3 regions of the Actinophytocola sp. KF-1 genome follow, and region 3 is predicted to be linked to each of the others. Evidence: riboswitches for the same ligand, from Rfam matches in the RefSeq annotation. Region 3 holds a riboswitch; each other region holds the start of a gene.
The links. A riboswitch is a leader RNA that binds a small molecule or an ion and turns the genes downstream of it on or off. The one in region 3 is predicted to bind S-adenosylmethionine.
Positions count from the first base shown of each region.

Region 1: it holds a riboswitch for S-adenosylmethionine, as region 3 does, so the genes downstream of both, ACYQ77_RS36985 (methionine ABC transporter ATP-binding protein) here and thrC (threonine synthase) in region 3, are expected to answer to the same signal.
Region 2: it holds a riboswitch for S-adenosylmethionine, as region 3 does, so the genes downstream of both, ACYQ77_RS32075 (aminotransferase class V-fold PLP-dependent enzyme) here and thrC (threonine synthase) in region 3, are expected to answer to the same signal.

Region 1 covers NZ_BAAFVK010000015.1:85,259-89,444, reverse strand. The annotation lists gene ACYQ77_RS36990 (4-(cytidine 5'-diphospho)-2-C-methyl-D-erythritol kinase) at 1-480, opposite strand, end outside; gene ACYQ77_RS36985 (methionine ABC transporter ATP-binding protein) at 514-1,530, opposite strand; SAM riboswitch class I at 1,726-1,815, opposite strand; gene rsmA (16S rRNA (adenine(1518)-N(6)/adenine(1519)-N(6))-dimethyltransferase RsmA) at 1,903-2,751, opposite strand; gene ACYQ77_RS36975 (transglycosylase family protein) at 4,068-4,186, opposite strand, start outside.
Region 2 covers NZ_BAAFVK010000012.1:65,822-70,007, reverse strand. The annotation lists gene ACYQ77_RS32090 (potassium/proton antiporter) at 1-731, shown strand, start outside; gene ACYQ77_RS32085 (hypothetical protein) at 777-998, shown strand; gene sthA (Si-specific NAD(P)(+) transhydrogenase) at 995-2,398, opposite strand; SAM riboswitch class IV at 2,469-2,584, shown strand; gene ACYQ77_RS32075 (aminotransferase class V-fold PLP-dependent enzyme) at 2,620-3,939, shown strand; gene lspA (signal peptidase II) at 3,959-4,186, shown strand, end outside.
Region 3 covers NZ_BAAFVK010000010.1:74,143-78,328, forward strand. The annotation lists gene holA (DNA polymerase III subunit delta) at 343-1,320, opposite strand; SAM riboswitch class I at 1,468-1,598, shown strand; gene thrC (threonine synthase) at 1,610-2,869, shown strand; gene ACYQ77_RS28480 (hypothetical protein) at 2,904-3,470, opposite strand; gene ACYQ77_RS28485 (ComEC/Rec2 family competence protein) at 3,518-4,186, opposite strand, start outside.

The sequences.
Region 1 (4,186 bases), on a different contig from region 3:
GCCGGTGCCCAGCGCGGTGCCGCCGTGCAGCATGAACGGCACGTCGCTGCCCAGGTTGGCGGCGATCCCGGCCAGCTCGTCGCGGCCGATCTCCAGTTTCCACAGGTTCGCGAGGCCCACGAGGGTCGCCGCCGCGTCGGCGCTGCCGCCCGCCATGCCGCCGGACACCGGGATGCCCTTGCGGATCATCACGCGGACCTTCAGCTCGTCGACGTCCCTGCCGACGTACCGCGCCAGCTCCTCCACGGCACGCCACGCGAGGTTCGCGCCGTTGGTCGGCACGGCGGCCGCGCCCTCGCCCTGGACCTCGACCCCGGGCTCGTCGGCGACGGCGACCGTCACCTCGTCGGTGAGCGACAGCGACTGGAAGACGGTCGTCAGTTCGTGGAAACCGTCCCTGCGCAGGTCGCCCACCGCGAGGTGCAGGTTCACCTTCGACGGGACCCGGACGGTCACCGGGCGGGGCACTACCGCAAGCACGCAGGCAAGCCTACGGCCCGCCCGGACCGGCCGTTACGCGGCCGACGCCGCCGCGACCGACGCCGCGACCGCCCGCGGTCCGGTGAGCGCGCGCTGCACGTGCGCACCGCGCTCGGCCAGCCAGCCGAGCGCCGCGTCGCCGCGGTCGCCGGTGATGCCGAGCCGGAAGCGTGCGACCGGCGTCTCACCGATCTTGGTCACGCCACCGCCCGCCACCGCGATGTCGATGCCGAACCGGCTCGCCGCCTCCGGCAGCAGCGCGCCGATCGACGCGAAGCCCACGAGCACCACGTCGGCGTCGCCGCGCGCGGTCGTCTCGATCGCGGGCAGCACCGAACGCGCCACTCGGCTGTCCGGGTCCTGCACGAGCTCGAGCAGCCTGCCCTGTTCGATGACGCGGCCGTCCTCGAGCACGGCGACGTCGTCGGCGATCTTGCGGACCACGTTCGCGTCCGGCGTGGTGACGAGGACGGTTGTGCCCAGCTCGCCGCGGGCGCGGTCCAGCACGGCCAGCACGCCGGCGGCGCCGGTGGCGTCCAGCCCGCCCGTCGGGTCGTCGGCCAGCACGACGGTCGGGTCGCCGACGAGCGCGCGCGCGATCGCGATCCGCTGCCGCTGACCTGCGGTGAGCTGGTCGGGGTAGGTGGCGGCCTTGTCGGTGAGGCCGATCAGGTCGAGCAGCTTGCCGACCTTCTCGCGGCGGCGCGGACCCTCCATGCCGACCTGCTCGAGCGGGAGCGCGATGTTGCCGGCGGCGGTGCGCTGCGGGAGGAGCGAGTCACCGGCAGGGACGAGGCCGATGCGGGCGCGGGCGGCGCGGAGGCTCCGCTGGTCGAGTGCCGCGGTGTTGAGCCCGTCGAGGCGGAACACGCCGCTGTCGGGCCGCTCGCGGAGCGCGAGCACGCGGGCGAGGGTGGACTTGCCGGACCCCGATGGCCCGACGACACCGGCGATGACGCCGGCGCGCACGTCCAGGTTGATGTCATCCAGCGCGACGACGGCGCCGGTCGTACTTCGGAACGACTTGGTCAGGTTCTCGACGGTGATCACGATGTGCTCCAGTCCAGGCGCGCGCGAACGACAGCTCGCGCGTGTGAGTGAGGGGCCCCGGTCGGCGGGGGCTCAGCGAAGTCGGATGGCTCGAATCAGCTTCAGAAGGTTGAGCGCATGCGACGACAGCCTGTGACCGTGCGACGACACTGGTCTATGACTCGCCTGGTGGTGAGGATCTGCACCGTTCTCACTCCTCCATCGCTCCTGGCGGTAGCACCTGCCCGCGACGGGTGGTTGCTGCGGCGTCACAGAGCCAGGTCTCTCGGCCGCTCGGGATGGAATACCGCTAAGTAGTACACCTGACATGCCCACCGGATTGCAACCCGCGGGACCCCTATTTGAGTCCCTATATCCGGCAGATCACATCCCTTACGGCCGGACCTTACGCGCGGCCTCGGCGATGGCGGAATAGTCGTCCACCGACAGTGTTTCGCCGCGCGATGCCGGCTCGACAGCCGCGCCAACCAGGATCTTCTCCGCCAGGTCGGCCGACCCGGCCCAGCCGGCGAGCGCCGCCCGCAACGTCTTGCGACGCTGCGCGAACGCGGCGTCGACGACGTCGAACACGGCGGCCCGGTCGCCTGCCGGCTGCTCGCGGCGGGTGAGGAGGACGAGCGCGGAGTCGACGTTGGGCACCGGCCAGAAGACGCTCCTCGGCACGGTCGCGACCCGGCGCGCCTCGGCGTACCACGCGATCTTGACGCTGGGCACGCCGTAGACCTTGGAGCCGGGTCCGGCGGCCATGCGGTCGGCGACCTCGGCCTGGACCATGACGAGCGCGCGGGTCATGGTCGGCAGCTCGGCCAGCAGGTGCAGGACGACCGGCACGGAGACGTTGTAGGGCAGGTTGGCGACGAGGGCCGTCGGGGCGTGCAGGTCGGCGGCGGTCGTCCTGAGCGCGTCGGCGTTGACGACGGTGAGCCGGTCCGCGACGTCCGGCGCGCGTTCGCCGACCGTCCGCGGGAGCCGGCCGGCGAGGACGGGGTCGATCTCGACGGCCACGACCCGGCGGACGGCGGGCAGCAGCGCGAGGGTGAGCGAGCCGAGCCCGGGCCCGACCTCGAGGACGGTGTCGTCGGCCCCGACCCCGGCGGCGGCGACGATGCGGCGGACCGTGTTGGGGTCGTGGACGAAGTTCTGCCCGAGCTTCTTCGTGGGGCGGACGTCCAGCTCCGCGGCCAGCCGCCGGATGTCGGCGGGGCCGAGGAGCGCACTCACGTCGGCCTCGGTCACCCGGCGAGCGTAGCCAGGCGGGGGCGGCCTCCGGCCCCCGGTGTCCAGTCTGCCAGAGGGGACCGACATGTCCGCGCGGCTCGGGAGCGGTTGTCCACAGGTCAGGGGGTTGTCCACAGCGGTCGTCGCGGGCGGACGTTCGTGTCGGTGCTCGCCACTACGCTGGATTCCGGGGGGCCGGAGGCCGCGCCCTTTCCGGCGGCGGGGCTTTGGGGCGCTGAAGCTCCGGTCGGGGAAGCTCCCGGGACGCGCGGTGGGGAAGGTTCTCTCCGGGCGAAGGTCCGGGCCGTGGGGCCTCCAATGGCGAGACTCCCGGAGGCGGCTCGCGAGACGTCCGAAGACGAGACTCGCCAAGGCGGGGCTCCCGACGGCGAGATTCCCAAGGGCGAGATTTCCGGCGGCGAGACGCTCAGAAGCGAGACTCCCAACGGGAGACCTCCAAGGGGAGACGCCCGACGGGCCGAGCCGCGAAGGGCGAACCTCCCGAAGCGAAGCCCGCGAAGGGCGGGCTCCCGCAGGTGAGGCTCCGAAGGGAGCACACCTGAAGCGGACTCCCACGGGCGAGACGCCCAAGCCGAAGCTCGCGAAGGGGCGCACTGCTGCAAGCGAGACTCTCCAAGGCGGGATCCCCGACCGCGAGACATCCAAGGCGAAGCCGCCGAGGGCGGACTCCCCGATGGGGAGACTCCCTATCGCGGGGCATCCGCCCACGAGACCCCCGAGGTCGAGACCCCAAGGTGAAGATCCCGAAGGGAGACGTCCGAAGGCGAGATTCCCACAGGGCCGCGCAGCGCAAGCGCGACTTCCATGGGCGAGATGCCCAAGGCGAGACTCCCGATGGGCGGACTCCCCAAAGCGAGAATCCCAAAGGCCGCGCAACGAACGCGCCTTCCAAGGGCGAGCTACCACGGCGAGACTCCCAAAGGCCGCGCGACTCCCTAGGGCGAGCCCACAAGGCGAGACTCCCCGACAACGAGACTCCCGAAGGCCGCACAACGGAAGCGCGACGCCCAACGACGAATCCCCGAGGCGAAGCTCTCGAAGGGCAGACTCCCGAAAGCGAAACTCCCAAAACCCGCACACTCGAAAGCAAGACTCCCGAAAGGCGCACCCCCGAAGGCAAGACTCCCGAGGGCCGGAACTCGAAACGCGCCAGAGCCTGTGGACAACCCCAGTCGGAGCGCCCGCCGCTGTCGGTGCTCGCCGTTACGCTGGATTCCGGGGGCCGGAGGCCGCCCACCCCCGAAACACAACCGTGGGCCGGCCCCAACGAGGAGCCGGCCCACGGCGGGAAACCGGGTTTACGTAGGCAGGCCGAGCTGAGCGGCGCAGTGCGGCCACGAGCCGTAGCCGCCGCGTTCGTCGCGGACCTTGGTCGCGATCGCGATCTGCTGCTCGCGGGTGGCCTGGTGCGGGTACG
Region 2 (4,186 bases), on a different contig from region 3:
ACTCGAAGCTCCCGCACCGCAACGACACGCTGTCGTTCGCGGAGGGGCTCGGCTGGCTGTCGCAGATCGGCCTGTTCGTCCTGCTGGGACTGTTCATGTCGCCGAGCAGGCTGCTCGACGCGGTGGTGCCGGGCCTCGTCGCCGGCCTCGTCGTCACGTTCCTCGCCCGGCCGGTGTCGGTCGCGGTGTCGCTGACGCCGTTCCGCGTGCCGTGGCGCGAGCAGGCGTTCCTGTCGTGGGCGGGCCTGCGCGGCGCGGTGCCGATCGTGCTGGCGATGATCCCGCTCACCGAGGGTGTGCCGGGCGCCGAACGGCTCGTGGACGCGGTGTTCGTGCTGGTCATCGTGCTGACGATCGTGCAGGGCAGCACCCTGCCGCTGATCTCCCGGTGGCTCGGCCTCGCGAAGACGGGGGAGACCCGCGAGGTGGACGTCGACGCGGCGCCCCTCGACGAGCTGGGTGCCGTGCTGCTGACGTTCACCGTGCCTGCCGGCTCGAAGATGCACGGTGTCTACCTGTCCGAGCTGCGCCTCCCCGTGGGCGCGACGGTGAGCCTGGTGGTGCGCAAGGGGGTCGGCCACACCCCCGGCCCGTCGACCCGCGTGCAGGAACACGACCAGCTGCTGGTCGTCGCCACCGAACAGGTCCGCACCGCGACCGAACGCCGCATCCGCGCCGTCGACCGCGCGGGCCGCTTCGCCCGCTGGCGCGGCGAAACCGGCGCGGACTAGCCGTTTCGCCCACCGCGGGCCCCGGATTCGGTTACGGTCCACCCCATGGCGGAGAAGAGCTGCTCGTCCTGCGGCAACGAGACCCTGGAGCCCGGCTGGATCGTCGACGCGCGCCAGGGCATGGAGAACAAGTGGGTGCGCGGCGCGATGGAACGCGGCATCTTCGGCGGTCCGAAGCAGGCCTTCAAGGAGAAGTGGGAGATCGCCGCCTACCGCTGCACTCGGTGCTCGAAGCTGGAGCTGTACGCACTGAGCCCGGGCTACTAGTCCGTCAGCATGCTGATCTGGCGCATCTTGTTCGTCGCGTCCAGGGCGGCCACCTTGTACGACTCGGCCAGCGTCGGGTAGTTGAACACGGTGTCGACGAGGTAGTCGATCGTGCCGCCGCAGCCCATCACGGCCTGTCCGATGTGGACCAGCTCGGTGGCGTTGGTGCCGAACACGTGCACGCCGAGCAGCGACCGGTCCGCAGGCGACACCAGCAGCTTCAGCACCCCGTACGAGTCGCCGATGATCTGGCCGCGCGCCAGCTCCCGGTACCGGGACACGCCGACCTCGAACGGCACCCGCTGCTCGGTCAGCTCGTCCTCGGTCCGGCCGATGTAGCTGATCTCCGGAATCGTGTAGATCCCGATCGGCTGCAGCGCGTGCATCTCGTGCACCGGCTCGCCGCACGCGTGGTGCGCCGCCAGCCTGCCCTGCTCCATCGACGTCGCCGCCAGCGCGGGGAAGCCGATCACGTCGCCGACCGCGTAGATGTTGTCCACCTCGGTGCGGAAGTTCGCGTCCACCGTGATCCGGCCGCGCTTGTCCGCGGTCAGGCCCGCCGCCGCGAGGTCCAGCCCGTCGGTCATGCCCTGCCGCCCCGCCGAGTACATGACCGTGTCGGCCGGGATCTTCTTGCCGCTCTCCAGGATCGCGACCGTCCCTTTCGCGTACCGCTCGACCGCGGTCACCGTCTCGCCGAACCGGAACGTCACCGCGAGGTCCCGCAGCTGGTACTTGAGCGCCTCCACCACCTCGGTGTCGACGAACTCGAGCATCCGCATCCGCTGCTCGATCACCGTCACCTTGGTGCCGAGCGCGGCGAACATCGACGCGTACTCGATGCCGATCACCCCGGCGCCGACCACGACCATCGACCGAGGGATCTTCTCCAGGCCCAGGATGCCGTCCGAGTCGACGATGGTCTGGTCGTCGAAGTCCACAGAGGACGGACGGGCGGGGCGGGTGCCCGTGGCGATCACGATCTTCTCGGCGGTGACCTTGCGTTCCTGCCCGGTGCCGTCGGCCACCTGCACGGTGTGCCGGTCGACGAACCGGCCCGTGCCGGGCAGCAGCGCCACCCCGTTGCGGGCCAGCTGGCTGCGGATCACGTCGACCTCGCGCCCGACCACGTGCGACGTCCGCGCGGTCAGGTCGCCGATGGTGATGTCCTCCTTGACGCGGTAGCTCTGCCCGTACAGCTCCCGCTGCGACATGCCCGTCAGGTACAGCACCGCCTCGCGCAGCGTCTTCGACGGGATCGTGCCGGTCTGGATGCACACGCCGCCGATCATGTTGCGCCGCTCGATCAGCGCGACGGACGCGCCGAGCTTCGCCGCGGCGATCGCCGCCTTCTGACCGCCCGGTCCCGACCCCAGCACCAGCACGTCGTAGTCAGCCATGGGGTCAGTCTGGCAAGGGTCACATCCGTTGGACAGCCGAACGGACCATCGGCTACCTTTTCTTCACGAAGGTCATGAGCGCCAGCGTCAAGCCCCGGCTTGCTGGCCGGCAACCCTCCAACCGCGGTGGGGTGCCCCGGGTGAGGACCAGGCCCTCCGCGAGGTGCGGACGGGCAAGCGCGGATCCCGGGGCACGGGGTCCCCGACCTGGGAGAAGCCTGATGACGCTCGCGATCCCCCATGCCCGAGCCGCCGTCGAAGCACCGAGCACCGGCCTGCCGTCCGTCGCGGGCAGCAGGCTCACCGTGCCGCTCACCGACGGCAGGCAGGTCCAGTACGCCAACCTCGACCACGCGGCCAGCGCGCCCTGTCTGGACGCGGTCCAGCGGGCCGTCGACGAGTTCCTGCCCTGGTACGCGAGCGTGCACCGCGGCGCCGGGTTCGCCTCGCAGGTGTCCACGAAGGTCTACGAGCAGGCCCGCGGCGTGGTCCGCGAGTTCGTCGGCGCCCGCCGCACCGACGAGGTGGTCTTCACCCGCAACACCACCGACGCGCTGAACCTGCTCGCGCGGGCGGTACCCACCAGCACCTCGGTGATCGTCTTCGACACCGACCACCACGCCGCGCTCCTGCCGTGGCGCGGCCCGAACGTGTACCGGGTGACGCCGTCCGCGAACGTCGAACGCGACCTCGACGAGGCCCTCGCCGCCACGCCGACCGGGCCCCGGCTCGTCGTGGTCACCGGCGCCGCCAACGTCACCGGCGAGATCTGGCCGGTCGCGCGCCTCGCGGCCGTCGCCCGCCGCCACGGTGCGCGCGTCGTGCTCGACGCCGCCCAGCTGGCGCCGCACCGCCCGGTCGACGTGCGTGCGCTGGACGTCGACTACGTGGTCCTGTCCGGGCACAAGCTGTACGCCCCGTTCGGCGCGGGCGCCCTGGTCGGACGCGCCGACTGGCTGCGGGCCGCCCACCCGTACCTCGCGGGCGGCGGCGCGACCAGGCTGGTCACCGAGCGCGCGGTGTCGTGGAACCACGGGCCGGAGCGGCACGAGGCCGGGTCCCCGAACGTCGTCGGCGCGTACGCGCTCGCCGTCGCCTGCCGCACGCTGAGCGGGTCGTGGGACGCGGTCGTCGCGCACGAGGAGGACCTGCTCGCCCGCCTGCGGACCGGGCTCGCGAGCATCCCCGGCGTCCGGCAGCTGTCGATCCTGGGAGAGGACAACCCGAGGGTCGGCGTCGTCAGCTTCACCGTCGAGGGCCACGACCCCGGCCTGGTCGCCGCGTACCTGTCGGCCGAGCACGGCATCGGCGTGCGCGACGGCGCGTTCTGCGCGCACATCGCGGTCGGCAGGCTCACCGGCGGCCGCGCGCTGCGGGCGAGCCTCGGTCTCGGCAGCACCGCCGAGCACGTCGACCGCCTGCTCACGGCGCTGCGGCGGCTGGTCGCCGACGGCCCGGCGGAGCGGTACGAGCTGGTCGACGGCCGCTACGCGCCGGTCGCGGACCCCCGGCCGCTCCCGGCCTTCCTGACCGGTCTGTGAACGGACCGTGGACAATGGCCTGGTGACGGACGAGACGAGCACCGAGCCAGACACCGTGGAACCCGCGGTGCCACTGCCACCGCGCAAGGTGTGGCTCGTCGCCGCCGTCGCGCCGGTCGTGCTGGTCATCGACCAGATCACCAAGCAGCTCGCGCTCGCCGGGCTCGAGCACGAAGCGCCCGTCCGGGTGCTCGGCGGCCTGTTCTACCTGCAGATCGTGCGCAACCCGGGCGCCGCGTGGGGCATG
Region 3 (4,186 bases):
CTACACCGACGCAATCCACCCACAGCGCGTCATCAGACCCCGCGACGCCCCGGTCCATCCGGCGACGCATCCCGCCCGCTACGCCGACGCAATCCACCGACAGCGCGTCATCAGACCCGCCGCGATCCGGTTGACCCTGGGACATATCCCGTCCGCCACGCCAACGCAGTCCACCGACAGCGCGTCGTCAGGCCCGCGGCGACCCGGTCGACCCAGCGACACATCCCATCCGCTACGCCGACGCAGTCCGCCGATAGCGCGTCGTCAGACCCCGCGACGATCCGGTCGATCCGGCGACGCATCCCGGCCGCTTCCTTGGCGCGGTCCGCCGACGGTGCGTCGTCAGGCCCGGCGGCGGGCCTCCGCCAGCTTCAGCACGGCCCGCTCCAGGGCGTAACCGGCGTCCACCGCGACGCCCTTCACGTCCGCGTTGACGTCCGCCACCACCTGCATGGCCATGACCAGGCCCGCCGGGTGCCAGCCACGCGACTGGGCCAGTGCCTTGCGCACCTTCCACGCGGGCATCCCCAGCTCGCTCGACAGCCGGAACGGGTCCGCGCGCCCGGCGCCCGCCACCTTGGCCACCGTGCGCACCGCGTCCGCGAGCGCGTCGGCCACCAGCACGTGCGGCACGCCCAGCTGCATCGCCCAGCGCAGCATCTCCAGCGCGCCGGTCACGTCGCCCGTCACGGCCTTCTCCGCGACCGCGAACCCCGTCACGTCCGCCCGGCCCCGGTGGTAGCGGCGGATCGCCTCGACGGTCACCTGCCCGTTGGTGTCCGCGACCAGCTGCGCGGCCGCCGCGGCCAGCTCCCGGAGGTCGGACCCGACGGACTCGATCAGCTCGCGGACCGCCTCCATGTCCGTCTTGCCGCCGGCACGCCGGATCTCGTTGCGGACGAACGTCTCCCGGTCACCCGGTTTGGTGATTTTCGGGCACTCGACCACCTGTGCGCCCGCCGATTTCAACGCGGCGATCAGGTCCTTGCCCGGCTTGCGCCCGCCACCGTTGTGCAGCACCACGAGCTGCACGCCGTCCGCGGGCTCCTTCAGGTAGGCCGTGATCGAGGCGGCGATGTCCTTGCCCGCCTCCTGCGCGCCCTCCAGCACGATCACCCTGCGCTCGGCGAACAGCGACGGGCTGACCAGTTCGGCGAGCTCCGGACCGGTCAGGTCGGTCACCTTCACGCGGGTCGTCTCGGCCGTCGGGTCGGCGAGCCGCGCCGCCTCGACCGCCGTCTGGACGGCGCGTTCGACCAGCAGTTCCTCGTCGCCCAGCACGAGTTGCAGTGCGGGCGGGGTCACGGCGGGCGCCTTCACACCGCCATCCTCGCATCACCGGCCGCGGCCGGGACGGCGGGCACGCCACGGGCGTCGAGGACGGATGAAGCCGCTCTCGAATGATGGACCTCACATTGGCCGACTCGTGGGGTCGTGCCGTAACGTGTTCGGCAGACAACTTCATACCGCTCATCCAGAGGGGCAGAGGGATCGGCCCGAAGAAGCCCCGGCAACCGGCGTCAGCCACATCGATCGCATCCGCGAGGACGGCGACGACCACGGTGCCAATTCCGACCCGCACGCGGGACAGATGAGGAGAGACCTCGCGATGACGATCACCGCCGACGCCGGCACCACCACGCTCGATCTCGGGCCTGCCCGTGCCCTGACCTGCCGTGAGTGTGGCAACCAGATCCCACTGGCCGCCGAATTCGCGTGTGCCGAGTGTTTCGGCCCGCTGGAGGTCTCCTACGAGTTCGGTGACATCACCCGAGCGGAGATCGAGGCGGGTCCCAAGTCCATCTGGCGCTACCGCAGGCTCCTCCCTGTGCCGTCCGATGTGGACGCTCACCCCAACACAGAGCCCGGCCTCACCCGCCTGGTGAAGGCCGACCGCCTCGCCGCCGCACTCGGCGTGAAGTCGTTGTGGGTAAAGGACGACACCGGCAACCCGACCCACTCCTTCAAGGACCGCGTCGTCGGCGTCGCACTCGCCGCCGCACGGCAGCTCGGTTTCCGGGTGCTCGCCTGCCCGTCGACCGGCAACCTCGCGAACGCGGTCGCCGCGGCCGCCGCCCGCGCGGGCTGGGAGTCGGTCGTGCTGATCCCGTCCTCCCTCGAACGGGCGAAGGTGCTGACGACGGCCGTGTACGACGGCGCCCTGATCGCCGTCGACGGCAACTACGACGACGTGAACCGCCTCGCCACCGAACTGGCCGCCGAGCACGAGGACTGGGCGTTCGTGAACGTCAACGTCCGGCCCTACTACGCCGAGGGTTCGAAGACCCTCGGCTACGAGGTCGCCGAGCAGCTGGGCTGGCGGCTCCCCGACCAGGTGGTCGTACCGGTCGCGTCGGGTTCCCAGCTCACCAAGGTGGACAAGGGTTTCCGCGAGCTGACCGGCCTCGGCCTCGTCGACGACAAGCCGTACCGCGTGTTCGGCGCGCAGGCCACGGGCTGCTCCCCGGTCGCCGCCGCCTACAAGGCGGGCCACGACGTGGTGACGCCGGTGAAGCCGGACACCATCGCCCGTTCCCTCGCGATCGGCGCCCCCGCCGACGGCCCGTACGTCCTCGACGTCGTCCGCCGCACGGGCGGCTCGGTCGAGAACGTGTCCGACGAAGAGGTCGTCGAAGGCATCCGCCTGCTCGCCAGGACCGAAGGCATCTTCGCCGAGACCGCAGGCGGCGTCACCGTGGCCACGGCCAAGAAGCTCATCGAGACCGGCCAGCTCGACCCCGAGGCCGAGACCGTCCTCCTCATCACCGGCGACGGCCTCAAGACCCTCGACGCCGTGCAGGACCAGGTGGGCCCGCGCGCGACGGTGCCGCCGTCCGCGGACGCCGTCCGCCAAGCACTGGCCGACTGAGCCCCAGCTCGACGCGCTCTGGCCCGAATCGCGGTCAGAGCGCGTCGAGCATGTTCAGCAGGAACCCAGGCGCACCAACGCCAAGCACCAGCCCGAGCGCCACGCCGACGGTCGCGTCCACGACGTCCGCACCGGGCTCGTGCACGGCACGCAGCGCGGCCCCACGATCCGATGTGGACAGCCGCGACACCGTGTGCCCGTTGCGTTCCAACCGTGCCCGCCACCGCCTTTCGTGGCGAAGCAGGTACTCCCGCCCCGCCACGGTCGCCCGGACGTTGAACGTCGACCGGCGCAGCCCACGCCGCCCGCAGTCCAGCGGCATCGGCTGCCCGTCGACCGTCAACGCGACCGCGTGTCGGCTGTTGGGCACGATGCGGGGCGGCCGGACAAGCCACACGAGCCGTCGCTTCAACGCATCGGGCAGCTGCAGTGACGCGCTCAGCGTCACCACCGCCTGCCACGGCCCGTGCACCGTGACGACCCGTGGATCCCACGTACCCGTCACCGTGAACATGCCGAACCGGAGATCCTGGATCCGGACGACGACCGGTTCGGTCGGCAGGTCCTCACCAACGACGGCTTTCCGCAGCTTGTCGAACACGCGGCACAAGCTAACCGACCCGTCGACAGGCACACCATCGGTTACGCCTAGGGAGAACCAGGCGGTGCCCGCGACGCCCCACGCGTGACTGCCCTCGGCCCGGAGTCCGTCGCCACGATCGCCGTGTCCCCCCTCGTGTCGGTCCGCAACACCAGCGCCCCGGTCTGTGCGAGCAACCGCATCGTGAACGGGCTGGGATGCCCGTAGCGGTTTCCCGCCCCGACACTCACCAGCGCGATCCGCGCCCGCGCCGCCGAGAACAGCTCCGGCGACGTGTACCGCGAGCCGTGGTGCGGCACCTTGATCACGTCGGCGGACAGGTCCACCCGCGCGTCCAGCAACCGCGCCTGCGCGGACAACTCCACGTCCCCGCTCAGCAACACCCGCCCGGCAGGCGTGGTGGCCCGCAACACCAGCGACGCGTTGTTGATCTCCGTACCGTCCGACTCCGCCCTGGGCATCACCTCCTCCTCATCCGGCGCCAGCACCTCGATCACCAGCGCGGGCCATGCCAACCGCTGCCCGGCGGTCATCTGGACCACCGGCACCCCTGCCGCACGTGCCTTCCCGCGTACCTCCTCCCAAGCCCAATGCGGTTCACGGGCCCGGCTCACGCCCACCGCGCCCACCGCCCGGTCCGCCAGCACCGCGTCCAGCCCACCGACGTGGTCCGCGTGCAGGTGGCTCAACACCACCAACGGCACCCGCGACACGTC